DNA from 3 places in the Alcaligenes sp. SMD-FA genome. Region 3 is predicted to be linked to each of the others. Evidence: predicted binding sites of a transcription regulator. Region 3 holds the regulator's gene; each other region holds the start of a gene.
The links. The regulator sigma-54, encoded in region 3, starts transcription at its own class of promoters, with help from an activator protein. The targets are predictions, from matches to a motif close to TGGCANGNAANCTGCTTT.

Region 1 (5,837 bases), 1.4 Mb from region 3:
CTATCCCATCTGGGTCAAGCCGTCGGTTCGGTCGGCGGCTTGCTGGTTAACGATCCCAACAACCCCAACCCGCTGGGCAACACCCTGCACCACGCCACCAAAGGCGTAGAAGTGCTGACCGGCTCCTTGCTGGGTGAAGGCAGCCTGCTGCACCCATTGACCTCACAACTGGGCCTGGACGGAATCTTGTTGGCGGGCAGCGGCGAACCCATCCTGCAACCTGCACTGGGCAATGTCGGGCAAACCGTGGACAACATTCTGCCGCTGGGCCTGAACCCGATTCTGGGTGATGTGGGTGGCGCCTTGGATAACACGGTGGCACCGGTCGTTGCCACCGTCACCAATGTGACTCAGCAAGTGGGTGATGGCCTAGGGGTAGGCCAACCCATCAATGCGTTGCTCGGGGGTGTCGGTAGTGCCTTGGGGAACGTGGGTAGCCAGTTGGACAATGCAGCGCCTCTTGGACTGGGCGGTGTCGTAGGACATCTGGGACAGGCTGTCGCCTCGGCAGGCGGGTTGTTGCACGCGACAGATGCAAACACCAATCCCTTGGGCAACACCTTGAATCACGCCACCCAAGCCGTCGCTTCCCTGACAGGTGGCTTAGGCGGCATCACAGGCGGTGAAGGGGGTGGCCTGCTGGCACCTGTAACCGGGCTGCTAGGTGGCCTTGGTGGCGGAGATGGAGCGAACGGCGGTTTGCTGGCACCCGTCACTAACCTGGTCGGTGGTTTGACCGGCGGTTTGGGCGGCGGTGATGCTGCCAACGGTGGGCTGCTGGCCCCGGTTACTGGTTTGGTCAGTGGACTCACTGGCGGCTTGGGCGGCGGCGACGGCGCGAACGGTGGGCTACTGGCCCCGGTTACCAACCTGGTCGGTGGCTTGACCGGAGGCTTGGGCGGTGGTGAGGCCGCCAACGGCGGACTATTGGCCCCCGTCACTAACCTGGTTGGCGGTTTAACGGGTGGCTTGACTGGTGGTGACGCATCCAACGGTGGCTTGCTAGCCCCTGTAACCGGCCTTCTGGGCGGTATCACAGGCAGTGTTTCGATTGGTGGTGGCGCCGCCGTAGAAGGCCAGGCAGGTGGCGGCTTACTGGCACCGGTTACCGGTTTGGTCGGCGGCCTGGTGGGTGGATTGACCGGCGGCGTCAACGTGCAGGCAAATGCAGACACAAGCGGCGGTGGGCAAGCCAATGGCGGCTTGCTGGCGCCCGTAACCGGCTTGCTCGGTGGCCTGCTGGGAGGTGGCCGTCAATGATGAATAAAGTCATGAACCCGGTCAGTTTGCCGGTGAGCCGTCACCCTGGCGCACAAAGTGCCGGGGCCCGCTCCAACTGGTCCTCGCACAACGATGAACACAGCATGCTTTCAGAAAAGATGCTGATGGATCTGGGCAAGATGCTGGGTCGTCAGTTCACCATCTACGCAGAAGCTCTGAAAGCCAGCTTGGCCGAAGAGGCAAACATGCCTCTGAACGATTTCAAGGCCTTGGAATACATCATGGAATTCGATGCCTTGCCCACTGGTCAGTTAGCACACCTGATGGACTTGAGTGCCAGCGGTGTCAGCGCCCTGATCAACCGCCTTGAACATCGGGGTTACATCACACGGGGCCGTCACCCCCTGGACAAGCGCGTAATTGCCTTGCACCCGGTGATGGAAAAGTGTCGCGAGGTTCTGGCTGTGAAAGAGCGTGCCATTAATCAGGCCATCAACACCGCAGCGAATCAAAACCCGGCCCAGCTAATTGCCATGTACGACTTTCTGGTCGATAGCATGAGCACCTTCAGGCAGAACACCAAAGCCTGGCTGGATGCCAAGGCCCTGGTGCCACGAACCTCCTGAGCACCCTGCCCTCCCTTTACCGAACCGCTGCTTGTCAGCGGTTCTTTTTTTGTTACGTAACACGTTCCGCCCAAAGCCCAAAACCCGTAACAAATAGCCCTCTTTTTTTTGCTTACTTTGCGCCAAACCAAGAGCACATGCGGCCTATCGCAAACCCAATTAATTGGCATGCAAATTGCTTATACAAGAATCAGGAAGCAAGCAAGTACCCCGATCATTTATTGGAGCAAGCAATGCATAAAAATACAGACAGCAAGAAACCAGGCCTACGCCTGACACTCCTGGCCACCTTAATGGCCAGCACATTGACCTTGACCGCCTGCGGCAGCTTATTAGGAGGCGGCAGTGGTGGTGGCGGTGGAGAAACCCCCACCAACCCTGGCCCAGGTACGGGCGGACCAGGTAACGGCGGCGATAACGGCGGCGGTGATAACGGCGGTGGCGACAACGGCGGTGGCGACAACGGCGGTGGCGATAACGGCGGCGGTGATAACGGCGGTGGTGATAACGGCGGCGGCGACAACGGCGGCGGCGACAACGGCGGCGGCGACAACGGCGGCGGCGACAACGGCGGCGGCGACAACGGCGGCGGTGATAACGGCGGCGGTGATAACGGCGGCGGCGACAACGGCGGCGGCGACAACGGCGGCGGTGATAACGGCGGCGGTGATAACGGCGGTGGTGATAACGGCGGTGGTGATAACGGCGGAAACCCTCACACTCCAGGCCCCCTTGAAACTACGCTGAATAATGTCGGCGAAGCCGTCGACAATGTCCTGCCAGTCGGTCTACAAGATACCGGTGGCAAACTGGGCAAAACACTGGACACCGTGGTTGCTCCTGTCGTGGACACAGCCACGGGTCTGACTCAACAAATTGGCGGCGCAACCGGCTTGGGCCAGCCCATCAATGGTCTAACACAGCAAGTAGGTGGTGTTGTGACCAATCTGGGCGAGCAACTGGGCAATAGTGGCCTGCCCCTGAATCTAGGCCAAGGCGTAGGCGGTCTCTTAACGGGATTGGGCAACGCGGTGGGCAGTGCAGGCGGTTTGCTGCATGCTGACGCCAACAACCCTAATCCATTGACCGCCGTGCTGGGCCACGCCACAGGTGGCGTGGCGGCACTGACCGACTCCCTCTTGGGCGAAGGCAGCTTGTTGCATCCCATCACCGGCCAACTCGGTTTGGGCGGTTTGCTGGACGGTACCGATGCCGCCCCCATTCTTGAACCTTCCCTTGCCAACGTAGGCCAGACTGTCGACAACATCTTGCCTGTTGGCTTGAACCCCATCCTGGGCAATGTCGGTGAAACCCTGGATACCGTGGTCGCTCCTGTAGGTGCCACGGTGACCAATATCACTCAACAAGTGGGCGATGGCCTAGGTGTTGGCCAGCCCATCAACGCCCTATTGGGCGGCGTAGGTAGTGCCCTGGGCAATGTGGGTACTCAGATCGATGGCGCCGCCCCGCTGGGTCTGGGCGGTGTCGTTGGACACTTGGGCCAGGCCGTTGCCTCGGTCGGTGGACTGGTTCACCAAACTGACAGCAATACAAACCCGCTGGGCAACACCTTGAACCACGCCACACAAGCCGTCGCCTCCCTGACTGGTGGCCTGACAGGTAACGGCGAAGGTGGCTTGCTCTCACCAGTTACCGGCTTGCTCGGCGGCCTGACAGGAGGCTTGGGCGGTGGTGACGCTGCCAACGGCGGTTTGCTGGCTCCCGTCACAAATCTGGTCGGTGGCCTGACCGGAGGACTGGGTGGTGGTGATGCTGCCAACGGCGGTTTGCTGGCTCCCGTCACAAATCTGGTCGGTGGCCTGACCGGAGGACTGGGTGGTGGTGACGCCGCCAACGGCGGTTTGCTGGCTCCCGTCACAAATCTGGTCGGTGGCCTGACCGGAGGACTGGGTGGTGGTGACGCCGCCAACGGCGGTTTGCTGGCTCCCGTCACAAATCTGGTGGGTGGCCTGACCGGAGGATTGGGTGGTGGTGACGCCGCCAACGGCGGTTTGCTGGCTCCCGTCACGAATCTGGTGGGTGGCCTGACCGGAGGATTGGGTGGTGGTGACGCTGCCAACGGCGGTTTGCTGGCTCCCGTCACAAATCTGGTGGGTGGCCTGACCGGAGGACTGGGTGGTGGTGACGCTGCCAACGGCGGTTTGCTGGCTCCCGTCACAAATCTGGTGGGTGGCCTGACCGGAGGACTGGGTGGTGGTGACGCTGCCAACGGCGGTTTGCTGGCTCCTGTAACTGGCTTGGTCGGTGGTTTGACCGGCGGGCTTTTGGGCGGAGCAGCCCCTTCGGTAGATGGCGGTGCCTCTGGCAGCGTGAATGCCGGTGGTGGGACCACTGCAGGCACCAACAACGGCGGCTTGCTGGCCCCGGTAACCGGCCTGCTCGGCGGCTTGCTGGGCGGCCCCCGCTAAACGGAAGGATGGGGCGCTCAACCGCCCCATCCCTTATCCCCAGGAGCTCACTCATTCAGATTTGAAACGCCTGAGCAATCCTGATCTTCAGATGGAGTAAGTCATGACTATAAAGACACGTTTTACGTCCAGCAGGATCGTTTTGCTCAGCCTGACAGCCAGTCTGTTCTCTACGACTGCCCAGGCCGATTTGCTGGGAGCCAGCCCTCTCGCTGTTCCAGCAAATCTGAACCTGAGTCAAAACCTGAGAACAGCAGAAACAATGGTCGTCCAACCCGGCCCGCTTGAAACGAGCTTGGCAAATACAGGTCAAGCAGTAGATAACATTCTGCCTGTCGGATTGCGCAATTACGGACAGCGTGTTGGATTAAGCGCTGATCAAATACTAGACATCCAGGATATAGAGCCCTGGAGAGCTCGAATAATGGAAGCAATTGATCTAGGCACCATCATCGACAGCGAGGGCGTCAACGTCACCCTGGACGAAACTGAACATGGCATCGATATTGTGGGCAAGCTCATTGAAAACGCCAATCTCCCACTCAACGCAGGACAAGCGGCGGGCAACTTGTTGTATGGAGTCAGTGATACGGTCGGTAGCGCAAGAGGCCTGCTCCATAACGACCCCAACAATCCCAACCCGATTAGCTCCACGCTGGAAAACCTAACGGGCAGCCTTGCCGCGACAAGCGATACGCTCTTGCATGGCAGCAATCAGCTACAACCTTTGCTCGGTGCTCAAACCACAGCACTCAATAACAACGCCGGTTTACTGGCCCCTGTCACCAATCTGGTCGATGGGTTAACTGGTGGCTTAGCAGGCGGGAACGTCGGCAATGACGGGCTTCTGTCCCCCATTACTGGTCTGGCCCACTCCCTGACTGGCGGACTTGCGGACGGCACAGAACAAAACGCTGGCCTGCTCGCCCCTATCACCCACCTGGTCAGCAGCGTGACGAGTGGTCTTGGTGGCGACATGGCCAATAACCCAGGCTTGTTGGCCCCCATCACCGGTCTGCTGGGCAATGGTTTGCTTAGCCCACCTGCGGCCACGACCGAAACGCCTCCTGGCAACACAGTCGCCGCCACCAATGTCGGTCTACTAAGCCCCATCACCGATCTGATTGACGGTTTGCTGGGCGCTCCCCCGCGCTAAGGATGTGTGCATATGCCTAATAAACAGCCCCTGAGAACGGATTGGACTGAGCCAGAAGCAAGGGACGAGGTTTTATCAGGGCATATGCAAAGCGACATTGTGCGCATGATGCTGCGCCAGTTTGATGTCTACCTGGAGGCAAACAAAACCCAGTTGGCACAAGCAGCGGGCTTGAGCCTGAATGAATACAAGGCTCTGGAGTTCGTACTGGAGTTCAAACCTCTGTCTCCCGGCAAGCTGGCCCAGCTACTGGACTTGAGTCCCAGTGGTACGCAGGCTTTGATTACACGCTTGGAAAGCGCCGGATATCTGCTGCGCAAGCCGCACCCGCGCGACGGGCGCATGACCAGCCTGTATCCCAACCAAGAGCGCTGCAAGCGCCTGATTACTGATATGAACCTGCCT
Region 2 (5,837 bases), 1.6 Mb from region 3:
GGCAATCTTGAAGACACTATCGCTCCAGTTGGACAGGTCTTTATGACAATCCAGCATGAACTCCAGCAGCATATCCAGATCGCGGCCGCCTTCCTTGGCCAGATCCGCCACCAGCCCCTGATACACCACTTGATGCACCACGGTGTTGATCAGCAAGGACTGCACCAGCAGCAGTTCAAACCAGTCTTTCTGAACCAGCGTTTTTTCGCACAAGGCACGCAGACCTTGCCAGGCCGCATCCTGCATCCAGGCCTCTTTGGCCTGGCTCAGGGAATCGGCACTATTGCCATCAATCAGCAGGCCAATACGGGAGACGTATTGCGCCATACCCAGCGCGTCCATCCCGGCATAGAGACAGGCTTGGGTAATGGTGGTGCCATAACCGTAGGCCGAGCCGGACATAAAGTTCAGATTGGCGGTTTGCTCGATGTGGCGCAAAGGCAGCAGCAAACGGGTGACCTTGGCTTTGACCTCCTCGCTCAGGTACTGGGCCAGATCACGCTTTTCAAAAAAGCCGTAATTGGTTTCAGCCGCTTCCTGCATGCGGGCACGGTTTTGCACGTAAGCACCGTAGTAGAACTGACGGGGGTCACGGAACACATACCAATCCTTCATCTGGATGGCGGTATGCGTGGGGTCATTCAGGGTCTTGTCCGGCATCCACAGGGGCCGGTAATGAAAGTTGGCCGTCGCCTGGGCATCGTATGTCGCTTCCTGGTAGCGGGTAGCCGGCTTTTCACCAAAGCGGCGAGCCACGTTGGCGAAGGTTTGCCGCACGGGCTGCAAACTGGCCGTTTTAATTTCTAATGTCATCCTCTTGTTCTCCTGAATAAAACCTACTGGGCTTCAGCCTGACGGCTGTTACCGACCAAAGTGTCATAACCAAAACGCCATTTTTCTTCGTTCTCGTCATTGACCCGCATTTGCTCCTCGCTCATGGGCTGGACATTGTTCTGCAGGCAAAACTGCTCAAATGCCGCCGGTGGCATGACCAGCTCCACAAACAGGTCCGGCTGACCAATAGCAAAATCAAATTCCACAAAGCGGGCATTGGCCGGACTGCGCACGCGTACGTACTTTGTCAAAGTGGGCAAGCTCGTGTCTGACATCGGTTCTCCTCCTGATCAAGCTGTTGCATGAGTGTCCACAGCCTGTTCATAGCAAACTGCGTGCCAACTTTATGCTTGAAGGATTTAACCCTTTAGGATTAAAGAGATAGAGGGGGTGGCAGTCAGATACCCTGTGCTACTGAGCGGCTGGCTCAACAAAAAATTGATCATTTGATCAAGTGCTTAGCGCCGTTTTCATCAAATGCTGAGTTAGGGTAAAGCCCTAGAAAAAACCGTTTTATCCGTCCTCTGGACACTATTCTGTTTTCCTTGAGTCACCAGAAAGACAGGCGGCATACTGATTTTTAAAACACCCAAAACCACAATAAGAAACAACAGATGGAGACAGCCATGGGGGCTACGGAACTCACACTGCCATTAAGTCAGGACCTGATCGACGCCATTCGCTTTGATGCCCGTGAAGGAAAAATATGGTTTGGCGAGCAGCGCATGCTTTTGCTGCATGCCAGCGGTTTTGGCCAGCTACGCAAGGAGCTGATTGCCTCTTTGGGCAGCGAGCGCGCCAAATACTTTCTGATGCGCTTTGGCTACCACGCCGGCATGAAAGATGCTGAAGTGTCCCAAAAAGTGCGCCCGGACCTCTCATTGAAAGAGACCTTTCTGGCCGGCCCACAAATGCACACCATTCGCGGCATGGTCAAAGTGGTGCCTACTTCTCTGACTTTTGATCGCGATGCCGGCCAGTACTACGGCGAATTTGACTGGTTTGATTCCTACGAAGTCAGCAATCACCAGAAAGAGCACGGCCAATCCAGCGAGCCGGTCTGTTGGAGCTTGCTTGGGTATGCCAGTGGCTACACCAGCTTCTATATGGGCAAGAGCATCATCTACAAAGAAACCCAATGCGGCGCCATGGGCCACAGCCACTGCAAGATCGTGGGCAAGCCTGCCGAAGAATGGGAAGCGGATGACCCCGAGATTGACCGCTTCATGCTGCCTGACCCGGTTCAGGACGAACTGTTTGCCTTGCGATGTGAGCTGGTGAAGTTGCGCGAACAGGAGTTCAAACACTCCAGCGCCAACTTCACCTTGCCCAACTCCATTGGCCAGTCCGCCGCCTACCAGGCCGCCTGTCATCTGCTGGAAAAGGCGGCACAAAGCAAAGTCTCCGTGCTGCTGCTGGGGGAAACCGGCGTCGGGAAAGAAGCCTTCGCGCGCGGCCTGCACGCCGCCAGCGATCGGGCAGATCAGCCCTTTATTGCAGTGAACTGTGCGTCCATTCCCCCGGAGCTGATTGAGTCAGAACTATTTGGTGTCGAGAAAGGTGCTTATACCGGCGCGCATAAATCCCGCCCCGGTCGCTTTGAGCGTGCCCAGAGTGGCACCATCTTTCTGGATGAAATCGTGGAGCTATCGCCCCGGTCCCAGGCCGCCCTGCTCCGTGTCTTGCAGGAACAGGAGCTGGAGCGCGTCGGTGATGAAAACATCCGCCATATCGATGTACGCGTCGTGGCCGCCACCAACGAAGATCTGGCCGAGGCCGTACAAAAAGGCACTTTCCGTGCCGACCTGTACTATCGCCTGAATGTCTTTCCCATCCACATCCCGCCGCTGCGTGAGCGCAAGGAAGACATTCCGTTACTGACCGAGTATTTTCTGAACAAGTACTCCAGTCTGTACAAAAAGCACGTGCTGGGGGTGAGCGACCGCAGCCGGGAATTGTTGATGCAGTACGACTGGCCAGGCAATATCCGCGAGTTCGAGAACATGATCGAGCGCGGTGTCATCCTGACCGAACACAATCATGAAATCGAAACCCACCACCTGTTTCCGCAACAGAAAAGTGCCTTACAGTATCTGAGCAGTTTGAACACGCAAGGCTTTATGGCCAAAGAGCCCTGTTTCAGCGCGCACCAGACGCAATATCTGGAGGATCTGTTGGAAACGCCCTTCAATCTGGATGATCTGGAAGAGCAAATCATCCAGCTAACCCTGAAAAAGACGAACGGGAATATTTCAGAAGCGGCGCGCAGGCTGGGGCTGACTAGACCTGCTTTGGCATATCGGCTGAAAAAGGTGGCGATGCCAGCGTAAACAGCACCAGCGCCTTGCCCTGCCAGGCGCTCACCTTAACCAAATATATGCTGCCCTTGTAGCAGCCTTGCTCCTATGCCTGCGGCACCCAAGGCAAGCAAACCGATCAAAACGGCGTAAAGCGCCGTTAGATACCAGCCCAGTCGTTTACCAATACCTTGATTTGCCATCGGTAAGCCGCGACAAACACGGTCATAAGTGCGGCTCATGGCAAAAATCAAGCAGGAAAAACACAGACCCAAGGCGGCAAATACATAATTGATCAGCGCGAATTGACGCTGCGGGTTAGCAAACCCATCCACTAAAAACACCAAAGCCAGGAGCAAGGCTAACAAGGACAGCCCTAGTCCTGACACGGTGGCAGCACAATGGAAAAATACTTGTCTTTGACGTTCCACGATTTATCCCAACAAGCTGGCAGCGCCATCGCCAAACACGGCGCGTCAAGAGCCCATGCACACAGAAGCGGCAAGCACCTTGACCTCGCTATAGCGACCCTGACTTGTCTTGACCATGACGCATGTCTGGGTGGCACGATTCCACCAGGTCGTACTTAAACCTTTTGTTTTTACTGCGACATACCCTTCTCTTTGCAGCCTCATTTCTCCCCCCGCCGCACGGGCATCCTGAAGGCTGAGCGGGTCAAACTCCGACGTGTGGCTCTGCCCAGACTGCACGGCCTGCACCTGAATGACCGAACCGTCTTGGCTAATGAGCGCCTCGTGGCTGTGAATCACGCTATCTTTGCCGATCACCACCACATTGCCCGAGGCTTTCAGCGAATTCGCCCCCAGCATTTCAATGCTGTCTGCCTGCACATGGACCCGCCCTAAACGGGCATTTTCTTGTCCGTTGGCAGCGAGAGCCGATGCAGACACCCACAGCAGGCCCACGGTCAGCGATATACGTAACATCGTCATTATTTTCCTTTCGTATTTTTCATACAAACGTTAAGAGTCCATTAACTCGACAAGGTTCCTTGATCCGAGTCATTGCCTGGCTTGTCGGTCTCAATAGAACCCACATCAGCGGCACAACACTGGCCTGATTTCTTCTACCCACTACAATGGAGGCTTATCAAGGAGTCTTATGTTGGAATTTCAGCCCCGTGAACGGGCGTATTTATCTGGTATCCGTGCCCTGTCTCAAGATCAGGACGACAATGAAGTGTTTGTGGGTATGACCGTAGCCGAGTCCATTTGGTACGCAAACTACGTAGCGCAGTCATACAAAGGGGATGTAGCGCGAGGCGATGAGGCCGAAGCACATTACCTGGCCCTGCATGATCAACACGAACAGGCACGCCGTGCCGTACTGGCATCAGAGTCTGTGCTGCAATCGTTCGACACAGCCGCTCAGTCATCCTGAGCACATCGCGACACTCCCCAGGCCGGGCAAGCATGTCATTAGCCCTGTTTCATCAAGCCTGGTTTGCTCGCCCATAAAAAAGCCCGCCCATTTTCAACAGGCGGGCTTTTTTTATGAAGACGGGCCCCAGCCTCTGCTGCGCTTGGCTTGGCTTGGCTTGGCTTGGCTTGGCTTGGCTTGGCTTGGCTTGGCTTGGCTTGGCTTGGCTTGGCTTGGCAGTCATCAAACCAGCTGCCTTGCAAAAGCACAAGCTACAGACGCAGCTCCTTGGACAAAAAGGTTTGCACTCGCTGTGGCCGGCCCTCCAGATCACCAAAGAATACATCCGTGGGTACGTCCTCCAGAATCTGGCCCTGATCCATGAAAACCATCCGATCCGCCACTTTGCGGGCAAAACCCATTTCATGGGTGACGCACATCATGGTCATACCCTCTTGCGCCAAGCTGACCATCACGTCCAGCACCTCATTGACCATTTCCGGGTCCAAAGCCGAGGTAGGCTCGTCAAACAACATGCAGACCGGGTCCATGCACAAGGCCCGTGCAATGGCAACACGTTGTTGCTGCCCACCCGACAAGCTGGCCGGATAGCGATCCGCCATCGCCTTCAGGCCCACCCGATCCAGGTACAGCAAGGCCCGTTCGGACGCTTCATCACGCCCCCTGCCCAGCACTTTACGTTGTGCCAAGGTCAGATTGGCCAAGACATTCAAATGCGGAAACAGCTCGAAGTTCTGAAACACCATCCCAACCCGGCTGCGCAGTTCCGGCAGATTCGTCGCAGGATCGCCGACAGAAACGCCGTCCACCAGGATCGTGCCTTGCTGGAACGGTTCCAGACCATTGACGGTTTTCAACAAGGTGGACTTGCCCGAGCCCGAAGGCCCGCACACCACCACCACTTCCTGACGGTCCACCTGGGCCGTACAGTCCTTGAGCACCTGAAACGTGCCATACCACTTGGAAACACTATCGATACGGATCATTTGCCATCCAGTCGCAGATGTTTGTCATAACGTCGGGCCACCCGATTCGCAAGCAACTCCAGCGTTGCGCAAATCACGTAGTACATCAGCCCGACAAACAAGAAGATTTCAGTGGGGTGAACCATGACCCGATTGCTGACCTGAGTGGCAACAAAAGACAATTCCGCCACGCCAATGACATAAGCCAGCGAGGTGTCCTTGATCAAAGCAACCCACTGATTAATAAAAGAAGGCAGCATCACCGGCAAGGCTTGCGGCAGAATGATGGACGTCATGATTTGAACAGTATTCAGGCCCAGCGCCCTGCCCGCTTGCCACT
Region 3 (5,837 bases):
GCTGAATTCGATTTGCATGCGGCGTGGCAAGACCAGACCGTGCTCTTGTTCCAGCAGGTAGGACACACCGCCCTTGCCTGACTGGCTGTTGACGCGGATAACCGCATCGTAGCTGCGGCCCAGGTCGGCCGGGTCGATTGGCAAGTAAGGCACTTCCCACAGTTCGTCGGATTTTTGCTGTGCCAAGCCTTTCTTGATGGCGTCCTGGTGGGAGCCGGAGAAGGCGGTAAACACCAGGTCGCCCGCGTAAGGATGGCGTGGGTGCACGGGCAACTGGTTGCAGTACTCGGCGGTGCGGCGCACTTCGTCGATGTCCGAGAAGTCCAGCTCAGGGTTCACACCCTGGGTGTACAGGTTCAGGGCCAAGGTCACCAGGCAGACGTTGCCGGTGCGCTCGCCGCTACCGAACAAGCAACCTTCGATACGGTCTGCGCCCGCCATCACGGCCAGTTCAGCAGCCGCTACTGCCGTGCCGCGGTCGTTGTGCGGGTGTACGCTCAGGGTCACGTTGCTGCGTTGCTCCAGATTGTTGTGCATCCACTCGATCTGGTCGGCGTACATATTGGGCGTGGTGGCCTCAATGGTGGCGGGCAAGTTCAAAATGACGCGCTCGTCGGCGGCTGGGTCCCAGGCTTTCACCACCGCATTACACACGTCCAGAGCGAATTCAGGCTCGGTGGTGCTGAACACTTCGGGCGAGTACTCGTAGCCCCATTGGGTTTGCGGGTACTTGGCCACTTCGCTTTTGACCAGACGTGTACCGGTCAAGGCAATTTCCTTGATCTCGTCCTTGCTCAAGTTAAAGACGACCTTGCGAAAGGCCGGCGCACATGCGTTGTACAAGTGAATGATGGCGCGTTTGGCGCCCGCAGCGGCTTCGACTGTGCGCTTGATCAGGTCTTCACGCGATTGCGTCAAGACGATGATGGTGACGTCTTCAGGGATACGGTTTTCGTCGATCAGCTTGCGAACGAAATCGAAGTCGGTCTGCGATGCGGAAGGGAAACCGACCTCGATTTCCTTGAAACCGATTTTGACGAGTTGCTCGAAAAAGCGCAGTTTGCGAGCCACGTTCATGGGCTCGATCAGGGACTGATTGCCGTCACGCAAGTCAGTGCTCATCCAGATGGGCGCTTTGGTAATGCGCTTGGACGGCCAGGTGCGCTCGGCGAAGTCGCGATCAAAGGCGACAAAAGGACGATACTTTTGAGAGGGGTTTTTCAGCATTGCCATGGGGATACCTGTCGGACAAAAAGTGTTGATTACTTCTTGCCGTCACCAGCGATTGCAGCATTTACGTAGGCCGGTGGCGGCACAAATGACGTAGATGTGGCTGAGTATTGGCTGCCGAACTGCCACAGGACACTAGGCCCGGCAACCGGACGCTAGTAGTAGCAGCTGGGATAGGATGGAGGCAGGGGCCGAGGAACGGCCTTCACGCACGGAACGCGACAAGGTTGCTTCAGCGGCGGGGCTGAAACCTTGGCAAGCGTAGGAGAGTTGGCGTGCGTGAGTCATGACCGTTAGTCAAACACAAAAGAAACAGGAAGGCAAGTGTCAGGTTTGTGGTTCTTGGCGCTCATAGTCGGCCTGTAACAGGCGGCTTTGTTGCTCGGCCAGTTCGATCTTGCCAAAGCGGCCAGCGCGCAACTCGCTATAGGCGCGTTGTAAATCACCCACAGTCAAAGGGCTGCGCTGATCGGGCCAGCACCACAAAATGACTTCACGGGCCGGACGGCTGAGCGATCGGGCTAACTGAGCCACGGTGGACTCGTCGATAATGCGTTGCTGGTTGCGTTGCATGACCCTTTGTATAAAGCCATACAAAAGATAGGCAATAATGAGCGTTATGACGCCCACTACCGTCCACCAGAAAAACGGGTTGTATTGTTTGATCAGCGCCAGGTTTTGAATGCTCAAGGCCTGCAGGCCAGAGTAATCCAGGCCACGCCCGAAGCTGATAAGACGGTTGAGAAGGTCCCACCAGATAATGGCTACTACGACAGTGATGACGGTGCAGATAATAGTGGCTGTGGCGCACAGCTTGAACAGAGTGCTACGCAGAGCCTGACTATCGTTGGCGGTGGGTGTCTGGGCGTTGTCAGTTTTCATGGAAACGATTGTACCTATGCTTACGCGTCAGTCACTAGATTTACGCCAGCAGCAAACGCTGGTTTTGACGCCGCAATTGCAACAGTCTATTAAAGTGTTGCAGCTATCGGGGGCCGAGCTGGAGCAGGAGTTGGCTCAAGCTTTGCTGGACAACCCTTTGCTGGAACGTTTGGACGTGCAGATGGATGTCGCCGCCGAGCCATTGCCCGAAGCCGCTTCGGGCGAGGCGGAATCCTCGTGGGCGAGTCTGGAGTTTCCCAAGCACCAAGGGGATTCGCATGACCCTGATTGGTCCCCCGAATCGGCCATTGACCAGGACCTGGCTGCTTATCTAAGCGAGCAGTTGGGATTGTTGCGTTTGAGCGACCGTGACCGGGTCCTGGCACAGTTGTTAATCGACGAGCTGGACGATAACGGCTACCTGCCCGTCTCTTTGGACGAGGTGCTGGCCTGCCTGCCCGCTGAGCTGGATATTGATGAAAGTGATTTGCGCTGCGCGCTGGCACAGGTGCAGTCTTTGGACCCGGCCGGTGTCGGTGCGCGGGATCTGGCCGAGTGCCTGAGCTTGCAACTGATGCAACAGGCCCAGCAACTGGAGCCCGCCTTGTTTGATTGCGCCCGCTATCTGGTGCGTGAGCATGTCGGCGTTCTGGCCTCGCCCAGTCAGCTGCGTCAGCGCTGTGCAGGCCTCTATCCGGCCGAGCTGGTGGAGCGGGCCCATCATTTGATCCTGAAACTGGACCCCAAGCCGGGGCGTGCCTGGACGCAGAATGTCTCGGCGTATGTCGTGCCGGACGTCTTGCTGATTCGTGGCAAGGATAGCTGGCAGGCGGCCTTGAATCCCCTGGCTGTACCGCGCTTGCAACTGGTGAACCTGCACGATTATGAAATTGAAGCGCACCCAGCCTTATTGGCAGAGCGCCAAAAAGCGACCGGCTTGCTGCGCAGCGTCAACAGTCGCTTTGTGACGATTTTGCGCGTAGCACAAGCGATCGTGCAGATGCAGCAGGATTTCTTCACGCAGGGTGTGTCGGCCCTGAAACCCATGCAGTTGGCCGATCTGGCGGCTGAACTGGATTTGCATGAGTCGACGATTTCGCGTGCAACGCGGCAAAAATACATGCAGACGCCGCATGGGGTGATGGAGCTTAAACAGTTCTTTACCGTGGCCTTGGCCAGTGTGGATGGCAAGGCCGATATGTCCGCTGCTTCGGTGCGGGCGCAGATTGTACAGATGATTCGTGACGAGCCACCGGCCAAGCCTTTGTCGGACCAGCAGATTACCGATCTCTTGCAGGCTCAGGGCCTGACGTTGGCGCGCCGTACAGTGGCCAAATACCGGGAGGCGGAAGGTTTGGCACCGGCTTCACAGCGCAAGATGCGGGCAGCGGCGGGAGTCTAGGGCGACAGCCACAGCAGGCTCAAGATACTTGGCAAGACCTTGGAAACAATGAAAAAAACAGGGCCTGCATACACGCATGAACAGGCCCTGCAAAAGCAAAGTTAGCGCCTGCCATCCAGACGGAGTCACTGGATCGCAGGGTTATTGTTGGTCTATTTAGAATTTCATGGTGGCCGAAGCCAGGAAGGTACGTGGTGAGCCTTGGCCATTGCTTAAAGGCACGACCCAGTAGGCTTTATTGCCTACGTTTTCCAGGCTGGCGCGCAAGGTCACTTCCTTGCCGGCAAAACGTGTTTTGTAGCGCATGCCCAGGTCATAAGTGGTCACGCCCGGCATGTAGTAACTGTTGCTGGCGTTGGCATATTGCTTGGACTGGGTGTGCAGATTGGCATTTAAGGTCAGGCCTTGAACAAAGGGGGTGTCCCATTCAATCCCAGCCTTGGCAACCCAGCGGGACAGGCCAATGGCGCTACGCCCTTCGGTATCCGGGTTGCTGGCCTTGCGGATTTTAGGATCCAGGTAGGCGATACCGCCAGTCAGACGCCAGTTCTTGGCAATCTGGCCAAACACCTGTACTTCCACGCCTCGGTTGCGCTGACGACCGTCGTAGCTCAAGTTGGGCTTGCCATTGAAGCGCTCATTGCTCTCGTAGCTATTGGGCTGGGTAATGTCGAACAGGGCGGCGGTCAGTGCGTAGTCGCCACTGTCGTACTTCATCCCGATCTCGTATTGGCGTGTTTTCTGGGGGGCGAAGACTTGACCTTCGTTGGCGTAGTCGTCGCCCACAATCATGCCCTGAGTTAGACCTTCGGCATAGTTGGCGTACAGCATCCAGTCGTCCTGCAATTGCCAGACACCGGCAATAGTGGGTGTCAGGGCGTTCTTGCGGTAATTATCGCTCTTGCCGCTTTTATCCTTGGTGCTCACCCATTGCTGGCGCAGACCCAGGGTCAACTGATATTTGCCGTCTGCAAAAGACAGGGTATCGGCCAGCGCCGCACTGTACAGATAGCTGACGTTAGGCGCACTTAGCCCATTCATGGGGACATAAGGGCGTGCCGGGTAGTCCGGATCATAGATATTGATGGTCTCAGACCAGCCCTTGATGGAGGTGTTGTCGCTGCGCGAGCTTTTACGATTCCAGTCCAGCCCGGCGCTGATGGTGTGCTGCACCGAGCCGGTGTCAAAGCTGTAGAACAGGCCGGTATTGGCAGCCAGGTTGTAGCCAGTATTGTTGCGCCGAGTCGCGGCCAGCTTCAGGTCCCCTTGCTCGTTCAGCAAGGTGCTGCCCTTGGTGTTGTAGTTGTTCATCTCGGACTTGCTGTAACCCGCCGAACCGTACAGGGCCAGCTTGTCGCTGGCAGCCCAGTCTGCACGGATCAGCGCCGTGGTTTCACGCGTCAGGCCGGCAGCCCAAGGGACACCCAACAAGACATCGCCTTTGGGAGGCGTAGGCAGTGGGTTCTTGTCCAGACCCTTGGCCAGACGCACACCCCGATTCAGGCCGGAAATGTACTCTTCCAGGTGATACAGGTCGGCGGACAACTTGAGCGATCCCAGACGGTAGTCCGCTCCCAGCGAGATCAGTTTGTCGCGATTGGTACGGTGATCCACCACGCCCTCGCCGTCCTTGAACACGCCGTTCAAGCGCAGGCCCAGCTCATTGGATTGACCGAAACGGCGGCCCAGATCCAGATGCGTCCCGAATTGGGAGGGCTGGATGTAGGACAGGGTAATGTTGCTAATGGGATCGTCCGTGGCGCGCTTGGTCACCAGATTGATCGAGCCACCCACATCATTGCTGGCATTCATGCCGTTCAGAACGGCAGAGGGGCCTTTGAGAATTTCTAAACGCTCTGCGATGGCCATCACGCGGCGGCCACTGGTCAAGCCTTGCAAACCATTTAGAGACACGTCACCGGCACGGAAACCCCGTATATACAGAGTGTCTTTCCCACCTGTTCCACCTGCACCGGGTGTCTGCACGGAAGGGTCGTTCTTGCTGATCAGAATGCGCAGTTCCTGGCCTTGCAGGTCCTCGATGTAGTCGCTGGTGTAGTTGATGGTGCTAAAGGGGGTGTTCATGACATCCCGGTTGCCCAGCAAACCCAGATTGCCGCCGGTAGCGACATGATTGCCTTCGTACGCAGGCGGCAAATCAATGTATTCGCTGGCTTTGACTTCAATAGTGGACAAAGACGTAACCGGGGGAGCATCGGAGGATTGTGCCCAACTGCTGCCCGCACTGAGCAGGCTCAGGCCAACAAAATAAGAAATACGCATGGATTTGTAATCTAAATATAAATGATTCTCATTAATGTTT

Region 1: a site for sigma-54 is predicted at 2,012-2,029, ahead of OKX01_RS13310 (collagen-like triple helix repeat-containing protein). Genes of this name have one in related genera too.
Region 2: a site for sigma-54 is predicted at 1,158-1,175, ahead of OKX01_RS08320 (phenol hydroxylase subunit). Genes of this name have one in related genera too.

What each region holds. Positions count from the first base shown of each region.
Region 1 is NZ_CP110108.1:2,881,291-2,887,127, forward strand. It holds gene OKX01_RS13300 (collagen-like triple helix repeat-containing protein) at 1-1,260, shown strand, start outside; gene OKX01_RS13305 (MarR family winged helix-turn-helix transcriptional regulator) at 1,257-1,847, shown strand; gene OKX01_RS13310 (collagen-like triple helix repeat-containing protein) at 2,081-4,276, shown strand; gene OKX01_RS13315 (hypothetical protein) at 4,539-5,432, shown strand; gene OKX01_RS13320 (MarR family winged helix-turn-helix transcriptional regulator) at 5,517-5,837, shown strand, end outside.
Region 2 is NZ_CP110108.1:1,796,917-1,802,753, reverse strand. It holds gene OKX01_RS08325 (aromatic/alkene monooxygenase hydroxylase subunit beta) at 1-813, opposite strand, end outside; gene OKX01_RS08320 (phenol hydroxylase subunit) at 837-1,109, opposite strand; gene OKX01_RS08315 (sigma-54-dependent Fis family transcriptional regulator) at 1,461-3,164, shown strand; gene OKX01_RS08310 (hypothetical protein) at 3,200-3,562, opposite strand; gene OKX01_RS08305 (hypothetical protein) at 3,608-4,078, opposite strand; gene OKX01_RS08300 (hypothetical protein) at 4,254-4,532, shown strand; gene OKX01_RS08295 (amino acid ABC transporter ATP-binding protein) at 4,784-5,518, opposite strand; gene OKX01_RS08290 (amino acid ABC transporter permease) at 5,515-5,837, opposite strand, start outside.
Region 3 is NZ_CP110108.1:156,773-162,609, forward strand. It holds gene leuA (2-isopropylmalate synthase) at 1-1,227, opposite strand, end outside; gene OKX01_RS00655 (hypothetical protein) at 1,558-2,112, opposite strand; gene rpoN (RNA polymerase factor sigma-54) at 2,129-3,514, shown strand; gene OKX01_RS00665 (TonB-dependent receptor) at 3,671-5,797, opposite strand.